One region of the Rothia sp. L_38 genome, then DNA from elsewhere that is predicted to be linked to it. Evidence: riboswitches for the same ligand, from Rfam matches in the RefSeq annotation. Region 1 holds a riboswitch; each other region holds the start of a gene.
What was found. Region 1 has a riboswitch for S-adenosylmethionine ahead of ACRCJM_RS01840 (methylenetetrahydrofolate reductase). Riboswitches for the same ligand answer to the same signal wherever they lie in the genome.
Positions count from the first base shown of each region.

Region 2: linked by a shared signal. The riboswitch ahead of ACRCJM_RS10875 (O-acetylhomoserine aminocarboxypropyltransferase/cysteine synthase family protein) and the one ahead of ACRCJM_RS01840 (methylenetetrahydrofolate reductase) in region 1 are both predicted to bind S-adenosylmethionine.
Region 3: linked by a shared signal. The riboswitch ahead of ACRCJM_RS07455 (nuclease PIN) and the one ahead of ACRCJM_RS01840 (methylenetetrahydrofolate reductase) in region 1 are both predicted to bind S-adenosylmethionine.

Region 1 is NZ_JBOEQD010000002.1:117,884-121,151, reverse strand. It holds gene ACRCJM_RS01850 (low molecular weight phosphatase family protein) at 1-97, shown strand, start outside; gene ACRCJM_RS01845 (aldo/keto reductase) at 247-1,233, opposite strand; SAM riboswitch class I at 1,347-1,436, shown strand; gene ACRCJM_RS01840 (methylenetetrahydrofolate reductase) at 1,541-2,452, shown strand; gene metE (5-methyltetrahydropteroyltriglutamate--homocysteine S-methyltransferase) at 2,490-3,268, shown strand, end outside.
Region 2 is NZ_JBOEQD010000016.1:10,812-14,079, reverse strand. It holds gene ACRCJM_RS10880 (S9 family peptidase) at 1-1,646, opposite strand, end outside; SAM riboswitch class IV at 1,788-1,905, shown strand; gene ACRCJM_RS10875 (O-acetylhomoserine aminocarboxypropyltransferase/cysteine synthase family protein) at 2,026-3,268, shown strand, end outside.
Region 3 is NZ_JBOEQD010000008.1:44,322-47,589, forward strand. It holds gene ACRCJM_RS07440 (hypothetical protein) at 1-207, shown strand, start outside; gene ACRCJM_RS07445 (SDR family NAD(P)-dependent oxidoreductase) at 394-1,167, shown strand; gene ACRCJM_RS07450 (plasmid stabilization protein) at 1,294-1,725, opposite strand; gene ACRCJM_RS07455 (nuclease PIN) at 1,722-1,937, opposite strand; SAM riboswitch class IV at 1,973-2,100, opposite strand; gene ACRCJM_RS07460 (SNF2-related protein) at 2,251-3,268, shown strand, end outside.

The sequences.
Region 1 (3,268 bases):
CCAGCTTGAGACGACGGATGAGGAGGTCCTGGCTAAGACCGAACGCGGAATACCGTTGAGCCCTCCCACGATGGAATTGAGGGGGCTGAGCGTATGAACCTAATCCGGGACGACATCAACGCCCGCGTCCGCGCCCTGCTGGCTGAGCTTACTGCCTAGTTCGGCATACAACGGCGCTCCTTCCCTCTTTCCACGCACCGGAGTGCTGCGGGAAAGAGGGAAGGGGCGTCGTTTGCTGTATGGGGGTTAGAAAAGCGCCACCTTCGGCGGGGCCGGGAAAATCTCGTCGAGCAGGGCGAGCTCGTCCGCGTCGAACCGGCGGACGATAGCCGCCGCGTTGGCACGTACCTGGTCTTCGGTGGTGGCCCCGGCAATCACGGAGGAAACCGGCTCCTGCTGAGCCAGCCACGAGAAGGCGACCTGTACCTCGGTCAGGCCGCGCTCGGCGGCAAAGGCTGAGAAGGCTTCGAGCTGGTCCCAGTTAGCGCCGTCCAAGATGTCGGGCTTGATGCGGGTCAGACGGCCGTCCGCCGGGGCAAAAGAGCGCGAATACTTGCCCGTTAGTAGCCCGTTAGCCAGGGGGAAGTAGGGCAGCACGCCCAGCCCGAACTCGCGGGCGGCGGGTAGAACCTCGAGTTCAGCGCGGCGGTCAAGCAGGTTGTAGTGGTTCTCAGCCGCAATGTAGCGGTGCCCCAGGGCCCGGCCCAGGTGTTCGGCGTGGGCGATCTGCCAGCCAGTGTGGTTGGACGACCCGATGTAGCGCACCTTGCCCTGCTCAATCAGGGTACCCAGAGCTGAGAGGGTTTCTTCGATGGGGGTTGCCGGGTCGGGGGTGTGGTGGAAGTAGAGGTCGATGTAGTCCGTGCCTAGGCGGCTCAGGGAGGCCTCAACCGCCCGCATAATATACCGACGGGAGCCGCGCACCCCGTGGTCGGTGCCGTTGGCCCCTCCCATGTCCATGCCGAATTTAGAGACAATCACGATCTCGTCGCGGTCAATCCCGGTCTCCCGCAGGGCCTTCCCAAACATGGTTTCAGAAACTCCCGGTGCGGACCCGTAAATATCGGCCACGTCAAAGAGGGTGATTCCGGCTTCAACGGCGGCGGTGAGGACGGCGTTGGTTCCGCTTTGCGTTTCGGTGGCGGTTGTGGCGCGGCCCAGGTTGTTGCAGCCCAGACCCACGTTCGAGACGGTCAACCCGCTTTTTCCTAGTTGGCGATACTCAATACTCATACCCGTCATATTACTGTCATGTGTCTCAACACACCCGACACAGAGTCAAAAAGGTACATAGAGCGGCGGTTTCTTGCCAGCGCCCTACCTGCGCTTTTAGTGTAGAACCATCAAATCTATCCAGAGCGACCGAGAGACCTAGCTCAACGACGTCGCAGCAACCACCCCTTGGGGAAAGGTGCTCCTGCTAGGACCGATAGAGTGCATCACCAGCGGTCCACCCACCGCCCTGTGTGGCGCCCTCCCGCCACCTTTGGGAGCGGCCATCGCATTCTTTCGGGTCTACCCAACGACCTGTAAGGAAACCATGAGTACCCATATACCGGCGCTCTCTTATGAACTTTTTCCACCGCGAAGTTCCGCCAGCTGTGAGAGTCTACTGACGACTATCGACCAGCTGGCTCCCACTAACCCCGACTACGTCTCGGTGACCTACTCCGGTGATCGGGCTCGTAAGCAGAAAACCCTGGCCCTGCTCGACCACCTGGTACACGAAACCCGGCTTACTCCCCTGGCCCACCTCACCTGTGTGGGACACAGCGCCGAGGAGCTGGAAGCCGCTGTGCGTCGCATACTGGCAATCGGCGTCCGCGGGTTTTTAGCCCTGCGCGGCGATCTGCCAGCGGGCAGCACCCAGGCCCCTGACATCCCCTTTGCCCGCTCCCTGGTTGATCTCATTCGACGGGTGGAGACCCAGGATTTTGCCCATCTTGCGGCAGGACGCGTGGCGGTGGGGGTAGCTGCCTACCCCTCCCAGCACCCGGAGTCCAGCTCAGAATTACAAGATATTGAAATTCTGCTCTCAAAAGAGCGGGCGGGGGCTGATTTCGCTATCACCCAGGTCTTCTTTGAGGCCTCCCGCTACGAAGCGCTGGTACAGCGGGCCCGAACCGCGGGGGTGACCCTGCCCCTGATTCCGGGCATCATGCCGGTGACCAGCCTGCGCAGGCTCACCACCCTCTGCTCACTGGCGGGCCTGCCCGTACCCCAGCAGCTGGCCTACGACCTGGAAACCGCGAGCGGGGACGCCCAGCGGCACCGTATCGGGGTGGAGTTCGGCGTCCGCCTGCTCCAAGAATCCCTCGACGCAGGTGCCCCCGGCATCCACTTCTACACCTTCAATGAACACGCAGCGGTGCTGGACGTTCTCGATCGGGTCGATCTACCCCGCTACAGCACCCGCTTTGAAAACCCCCTGGCCGAACTGACCTACGCCTAAAAATATCGGCCCAAAGACCTTATAGAAAGACACCACCATGACCACAGTTTTCCCCACCGCAACCATCACCGGCTACCCCCGTATCGGCGCCCGCCGCGAACTCAAGCGCGCTGTTGAAGCCTACTGGGCGGGTAAGTCCGACCAGGACGAGCTGGAGCAGACCGCCCAGAAGATTCAGCAGGACGCCTACCGCACCCTCACCGAGCGCGGCCTGACCGACGACTACGCTATTCCCGCGGACTTCTCCTTCTACGACCAGGTGCTCGATACCACCCGCCTCTTCACCGCCCTGCCCGCCCGCTTCGAGTCGGTACGCGACGACCGCGGCCTGATCGACCTGGACGGCTACTTCGCCCTGGCCCGCGGCACCGAGCACCTGCCCCCGCTGGAGCTGACCAAGTGGTTCGACACCAACTACCACTACCTGGTGCCAGAAATCGGCCCGACCACCGGCTTTACCCTCAACACCGAAGCTCTCGATGACCTGCTGGCAGCCGCTGAGGCGGCGGGGACGTCCGCCCGCCCCAGCATCACCGGGCCCCTCACCTACCTGCTCCTGGCAAAGGCAGAGGACGGCTCCCCCGCCGACTTCGCTCCCCTTGACCGCCTGGCAGACCTGCTGCCCCTCTATCGGGATCTGCTCGCCCACCTGGCTGGCCGCGGTGTGCGCTGGGTTCAGTTCAACGAACCCGCCCTGGGTGCCGACCAGGCTGTGAGTGAAGCCGAGCTGGCGCAGCTCATTGAGAAGACCTACGGGGAGCTCACCCAGCTCTCTGACCGCCCCTCCCTGCTGGTCACTAGCCCCTACGGCAACCT
Region 2 (3,268 bases), on a different contig from region 1:
AAGTCGGTGAAGGTGTTTTTCTTGGCCAGCTTCTTGCCCTCGGTGTACCAGGCGCGGCCCATTTCGCCGCCACCGCGGATGTGGGCAACGACGAAGATGACGCCGCGGTCCAGCACGCTGAGGCGGGCGGTGGAGAAATAGGGGTCCATGGAGGACTCATAGGACCCGTAGCCGTACTGAATCACGGGGTTTTCCTGGGCCTTATCGAGGTCGGCGCGGTGCATGACGGAGAGCGGAATCATGGCTCCGTCCGCTGCCGGTGCCCACATGCGGTAGGCGGTGTAGTTCTCGGGCTCGTAGCCGATGACGGGGGTGCGGCGGCGCAGTACGAGGTCGTCGGTATCGGGGAAGTAGTCGTAGACGCTGCTGGGGGTGAGGTAGGAGGTGTAGTTCAGGCGGATGACCGGGGACATGATGTTCACACCGGAGAAGGCTGACGTGTAGAGCTCTTCGGTGAATCCGCCGGGCTCGTAGAGGTCAATACCCTGGGGGTGGGCAGAAGCTGCCTGCTCAGCGAGAGCGGTACGCGGGGCAACGAATACTTTAACGGTGGTGTTCTCGCGGGCCATGAGCACCAGATGGTTGCGGGAGAACTTGAAACCCTCTAGGCGGACGTCCTCGCGGTGGGGCACCAGGGGAATCCAGCTAGCCTTGAAATCGGCAAAGGGCACGTGCTCTTCCCGCAGGGGCGCCAGTACAATTTCACCGTTGGGGGCCTCGTGGTTATGGCCGATGACCAGATAGCCGGTGCCCTCCACGTCGATGATATCGGTGGAGTACTCGATACCGGCGTCCCGCTTCATAATGAGGGTGGGCTCTAGCTGACCAAGCTCATGAATGTTGATAATGCGGGTCTCTGAGTACTCAGAGTTGGATGAAGTAATGACTACGTGGGTACGGGAGGATGACATACCTGCACCCAACCAGAGGCCGTTATCGTCTTCGCGGTAGAGGGCAAAATCTTCAGATGCGCTGGTGCCAATGGCGTGAGCGCGCACTTCGTAGGGGCGCCAGGACTCATCGGCTACCGAATAAATCAGGTGCTTGGCTCCAGAGGCAAAGAAGGCCCCTGCAAAGACGTCCTCAATTTTCTCTTCAAGAATCTCACCGGTATCGAGGTTCTTGAAGTACTGGGTGTAGCGCTCATCGCCTGAATCGTCCACACCGAAGGTCAGCAGGGAACCGTCGCGGGTTACCTGAAAGGAACCCAGCGAGAAAAAGGCCATATCGCGGGCGAACTCGTTACAGTCCAGCACTACCTGCTCACCGTCGAGCGGTTCACCGGGGCGGACGACCGGCGGCTGGTAGCGCTCTTCAACGCTGCCCTCGGTCAGAGCGGGGACGCGGCACATGACCGGGTACTGCTCGCCGGCAACCGTGCGGTTAAAGTACCACCAGGCCCCGCGGCGGGAAGGCACCGACATGTCGGTCAACTGGGTGCGCCCCTTAATCTCTTCAAAAATAGCATCGCGAAGGGGCTGCTGATCTTCAGTGACCGCCTCGGTGTAGGCATTCTCAGCGCGCAGGTGCTCTAGAACCTCTTCGCTCTCCTTATCACGCAACCACTCATAGTGATCAATAAAAATATCGCCGTGATGGGTACGCTCAACCGGGACACGCTTGGCAAGAGGAGGAGTCAGAGACATCGTCAGCCCTTTCGTAATAACTCGCTTCCCACCATTCTAAATGACGGCCATAGAACGTAACGTATGCAATACAAGGACACATGCTGAAACTTTAGAGCCTCATCTTGACGCTCCCCGGGCACTCAAGCCAAACTAGAGGCAGGTCAAGAGAACCAGCGCTAAGCCCCAGCTAGCTGGTCGGCAACCCTCCACTCGCGGTGGGGTGCCCTGGGTGAAGACCTGGCGTACCCACCGAGAACCAGGTACGCAAGCGCGGGACCGATGTGCCTCTATCTTCTGCGAGGGCATCAGATTCTTTTCCTCCTTACCCGGGCGGAAGATACGGCATGCGGCCCGTTCCAAGAGAACACTGAAAGAATCCTTCACTAGGAGAAACCGCATGACCACCGAGAACACCGTTCCCACCCCCTCAAACCCCACCGGCTGGAAGTTCGAAACCCAGCAGATTCACGCGGGCCAGGAACCCGACGCGGCAACCGGCGCTCGCGCCCTGCCCATCTACCAGACCACGTCCTTTGTCTTCAAGGACTCCGCCCAGGCAGCAGGCCGCTTCGCCCTCTCCGAGCTGGGACCCATCTACTCCCGCATCAACAACCCCACCCAGGAAGCGGTCGAAAACCGCATCGCGGCCCTGGAAGGCGGCGTCGGCGCCCTGCTTCTAGCTAGTGGCCAGGCAGCCTCCACCTTCGCGATTCTGAATATCGCAGGAGCCGGTGACCACGTTGTTGCTTCCCCCTCCCTCTACGGCGGTAGCTTCAACCTGCTCAAGTACACCCTCAAGAACCTGGGTATTGAAACCACCTTCGTCGATGATCCCGCCGACCCTGAATCCTGGAGAGCTGCCGCCCGCGAGAACACCAAGGCCTTCTACGCAGAAACCCTGCCTAACCCCCGCGGCGATGTGCTTGATATTGAGGCTGTTTCGACCGTGGCCCACGAGGCTGGGGTACCGCTCATCGTCGATAACACCATTGCCACCCCCTACCTGCTCAACCCCATCAAGCACGGAGCTGACGTGGTCATCCACTCAGCCACCAAGTACCTCGGTGGTCACGGCACCTCGGTCGGCGGCGTCATCGTCGACTCCGGCAACTTCGACTACGGTGCTTACCCCGACAAGTACCCCCTCTTCAACCAGCCCGACGAAAGCTACCACGGCCTGGTCTATGCCCGTGATCTCGGTGCAGATGGGGCTTTTGGGGTCAACCTCTCCTACATCCTCAAAGCCCGCGTCTCTCTGCTACGCGACCTCGGCTCATCCATCTCACCGACCAACGCCTTCAATATTGCCATCGGTCTTGAGACCCTCTCCCTGCGCGTCGAGCGCCACGTAGAGAATGCCCTCAAGGTTGCCCAGTTCCTTAAGGATCGCCCCCAGGTCGAATCGGTCACCTACTCCGGTCTACCTGATTCCCCCTACTATGACCTGGCCCAAAAGTACCTGCCCAAGGGGGCTGGCGCCGTCCTCGGCTTCACCCTCAAGGACGCCGACGCCGCAACCGCCCAGAAGTTCGTGGACTCCCTCTCCCTCCACTCCCTGCTGGTCAACATCGGTGACGTGCGCTCACTTGCTGTCCACCCGGCCTCCACCACCCACAGCCAGTCCACCACCGAAGAACTCG
Region 3 (3,268 bases), on a different contig from region 1:
TGGAGACTTATTCCGGCCTTACCAGCTTCCTTAATAATCTATCTGTATTTTATGCCTTCAAATAAAACTTTGGATGATCTCATGAAATACAAGCATCTTGAAAATCCCAGTCCTGAAGAGATTAAGGCCTACCGAGCCGCTCATCCTGACGTAGGGTTTACAGAAGCCATTCTAGAACTTAAGAAAGAGAAAGCCGGTACTGCATAAAGCAGAAAATACTGAACCTTTCCATATATCAAGGGCAGGGGCTACTTACGCCCCTGCCCCCTGAGTTTAGTAGTACCAGTTGCTGTAGCATTTACAGCCCCTAATAAAATAAAGGAGCTAGATCGCCTGGTTGAAAATGCGGTGAAGATAACCGGCCCATCTCGCCCCGGCGGTAGAGTGGGAGCCATGAGCAGTGAAACTTCGTATGTGATGATTACCGGTGCTTCAGCAGGTATCGGCTCCGAGTTCGCCCGCCAGTATGCAGAAGCCGGGTACAACCTGGTACTCACCGCCCGGCGGGCCGAGGCTCTAGAAAACCTAGCAGGCCAGCTGCGCGGCAGGTTCGCGGTAGACATTGAGGTAATCCCTGCCGATTTGCTGGTGGAGCAGGACGTCACCCGCCTGGTTGAGCGCCTACAGCAGGTTGAGCACCCCGTTGAGATACTGGTCAATAATGCGGGTTTCGGGCTCGGCAAGAGCTTTGATGCAGCACCCGTAGAACGCCACCTTGACCAGGTCGACGTGCTGGCTAGGGTTCCGCTCCAGCTCATGCACACGGCGATTCTTGCCATGCTGCCTCGCGGGCGGGGTCGCATTATTAACGTCGCCTCGGTGGCAGCTTTTACCCCCGGAGGCACCTACTCGGCGGTCAAACGTTTTCTGGTGGTGGCCTCAGAATCGGCCCACCTACAGTATTCGGGCCGGGGTATCCATGTGACGGCCCTCTGCCCGGGGCTAACCCGCTCGGAGTTCCACGACGCTATGGGCCAGGGTGAGCCCAGCCTACCGAACTTTTTGTGGCTGAGCCCCCAACGGGTTGTTGCCGAAGGCATCGCCGCAGTCACGGCAGGGAAGCCGATCTGTGTGCCGTCCTTACCCTACAAGCTGGCGGTTACAGCCTCACGGGCACTACCCCGCCGGCTGGTGGCAGCTGCGATAGCGCGGACGCGAGACTACTAGATAAGGTTCCGCAGGCTCACAGCGAAGCTGCTGGCTCGGCGGCTGGCGTGAATCGCTCGTGAGCGTCAGCGAACCAGCGAGAGGGTCGGCAGCGAGCGTGAGCCTGTGGAACCTATGTTGCGGGCTCTAGTCTTCCCAGGGGTCCACCGCAGGGACCCCCCAGGACTTGTAAATCTCGGCCTTGCTCGAAATAATCTCAAGCTGGTGGACGGTCGCGGTGGCAGCCATCAGGCCCTCAAGGGCTGCTGTGGCGAGGGGGGCGGGGCGCTGCCCACCCACCAGGTGGAGGTGCTTCTCGGCGTGGCGTCCGGCCCACTCCAGTGATACCTTCGCGTCGACTTCTAGTACGTGAGAGTCGAAGCGGTCCATGAGCTCAGCGAGCCAGCGTTCGGTTTCTGGGTAGGGGTAAAGACCCTTGATTTCACCGAGGCTGAGCACTGAGATGTACATGGTGCGGTAGGAGCGGCGGCGCAGGCAGTTCACTACCTGCGGGTGCGGGTTGGCCTTGCGGATCTCAGCAAGGACATCGGAATCGAGAAGCAGACCTACCTGGCTCATGCAGCTTTCAGAACACCGTACTCAGTTGCAGGGATACCGCTGGGGTTAGGGGCCAGCAGGAAGTTGAGGAATTCGCTGCGCTCGTTGGAGATGCGGGTGTAGTCCTGGATGCTCATTGCGGTGTAGCCGCCGCGGGCGGGCACAGAGGCAGCAGAGATGTTCTTCTGAACGGTGATGTGAGGACGGTGGGCGTGAGGTCGAGCGTTTGACATGCCGTCGTTGCGCGTAAAGTGCGCATTCCTTTCGAAACTTGCTCTTGCCTGCACCAAACAGCGCCGAAATGCGCGATGCAGACCGCTTCGTCATCCGAGCCACCCGTGAACATGGGGTTGGCGTTCAACCAAAGTCGGAGCTTGACAGTTGAATCTCTTGAAGCTGGTAAAAGCATAACCCGCTGTTGGCGCTTCTGTAAACACCGGTCTCAGAAATTTTTCTTACTGTGACGAACCAGCCCGTGGGCGCTGCGGGTAAGGCGGTGCGATACGCTAGAAGACTAGGTATTTGCTCTGTTGTGAAGGTACGCCTGTGTCTACTTCTTTCCCTGAAATTCCGGTGACAGCCCCCGCCATTATTCGGCAAGTGGGCTCTGGTGCCTACACGCGGGGGCAGCGGTATATGCGGGAGGGTAACGTCATTCGTTACACCTATGACGAGCAGGCGCGAGTGCTGGAGGGGCAGGTGGCTGGCTCAGGTTCTGCCCCCTACACCGCGAGGGTGGCCTTCCCCGCGGAGGTCACCCCGGGCTCCTATGCTTTTTCGGCGACCTGTTCCTGCCCGGTGGCCCACAACTGCAAGCATGCGGTGGCGCTGATGCTGACCGCAATCGACCGTACGGCCAAGGCCAAGCGGGCTATGACGGCGTCCTCAAGTACCTGGAAGACCACAGCGAGCGCTGACGAGAAGGTGCAGGAAATCCTGGAGATGGCCGATACCGTGGGCCTGCAGCGGGCTGCAGATCTGCTGAGGGAACACCGGGGCGAGCAGGCGAGTGCCGGCACCGATGAGCAGGCGGACGCCGGTGCTCGGGCTGGGCAGTCCCTGCCAGCTTGGCGGCGGTCCCTGGCCCATTCTCTTGCTGCCCGCCCCAGCTACGATAGCCGCAACCACCGGGTGACCGGTGCCCTTGATTTGCGCCTGGTGGTGCCCGGTAAGTACGGGTGGACCAAGAACATCGGGGCGCCCCGCGTATCGCTTGAAGCTCGGCCCCTGATGATGGGTGCCCGCGGCAAGTGGATTAAGGGCGGTTTGAGCTGGGAGAAGTTTTCGGGCTCTGCCGCCGGGTCGGCGGGAACCGGCCTGCTCCCCGAGCACGCGGCCTGGTTCAATGAGTTTTACGCGGTGATTCGGGGCTCCCAGTCCATCTATTCCTCCCACCGCGACTGGGCTTCTATCTCGAATGTGGATTCTTCCCTGCTCTGGCAGATGCTGGAATCTGCTAGCGAGGTGGGTCTGTCTGTCCTCTTAGACGGCAAAGAAACCGGTCTGACTATCGCGAGCGCTCCCCAGGTTGAACTGGCCCTTGAACCGGTACCCGAGCGGGGGT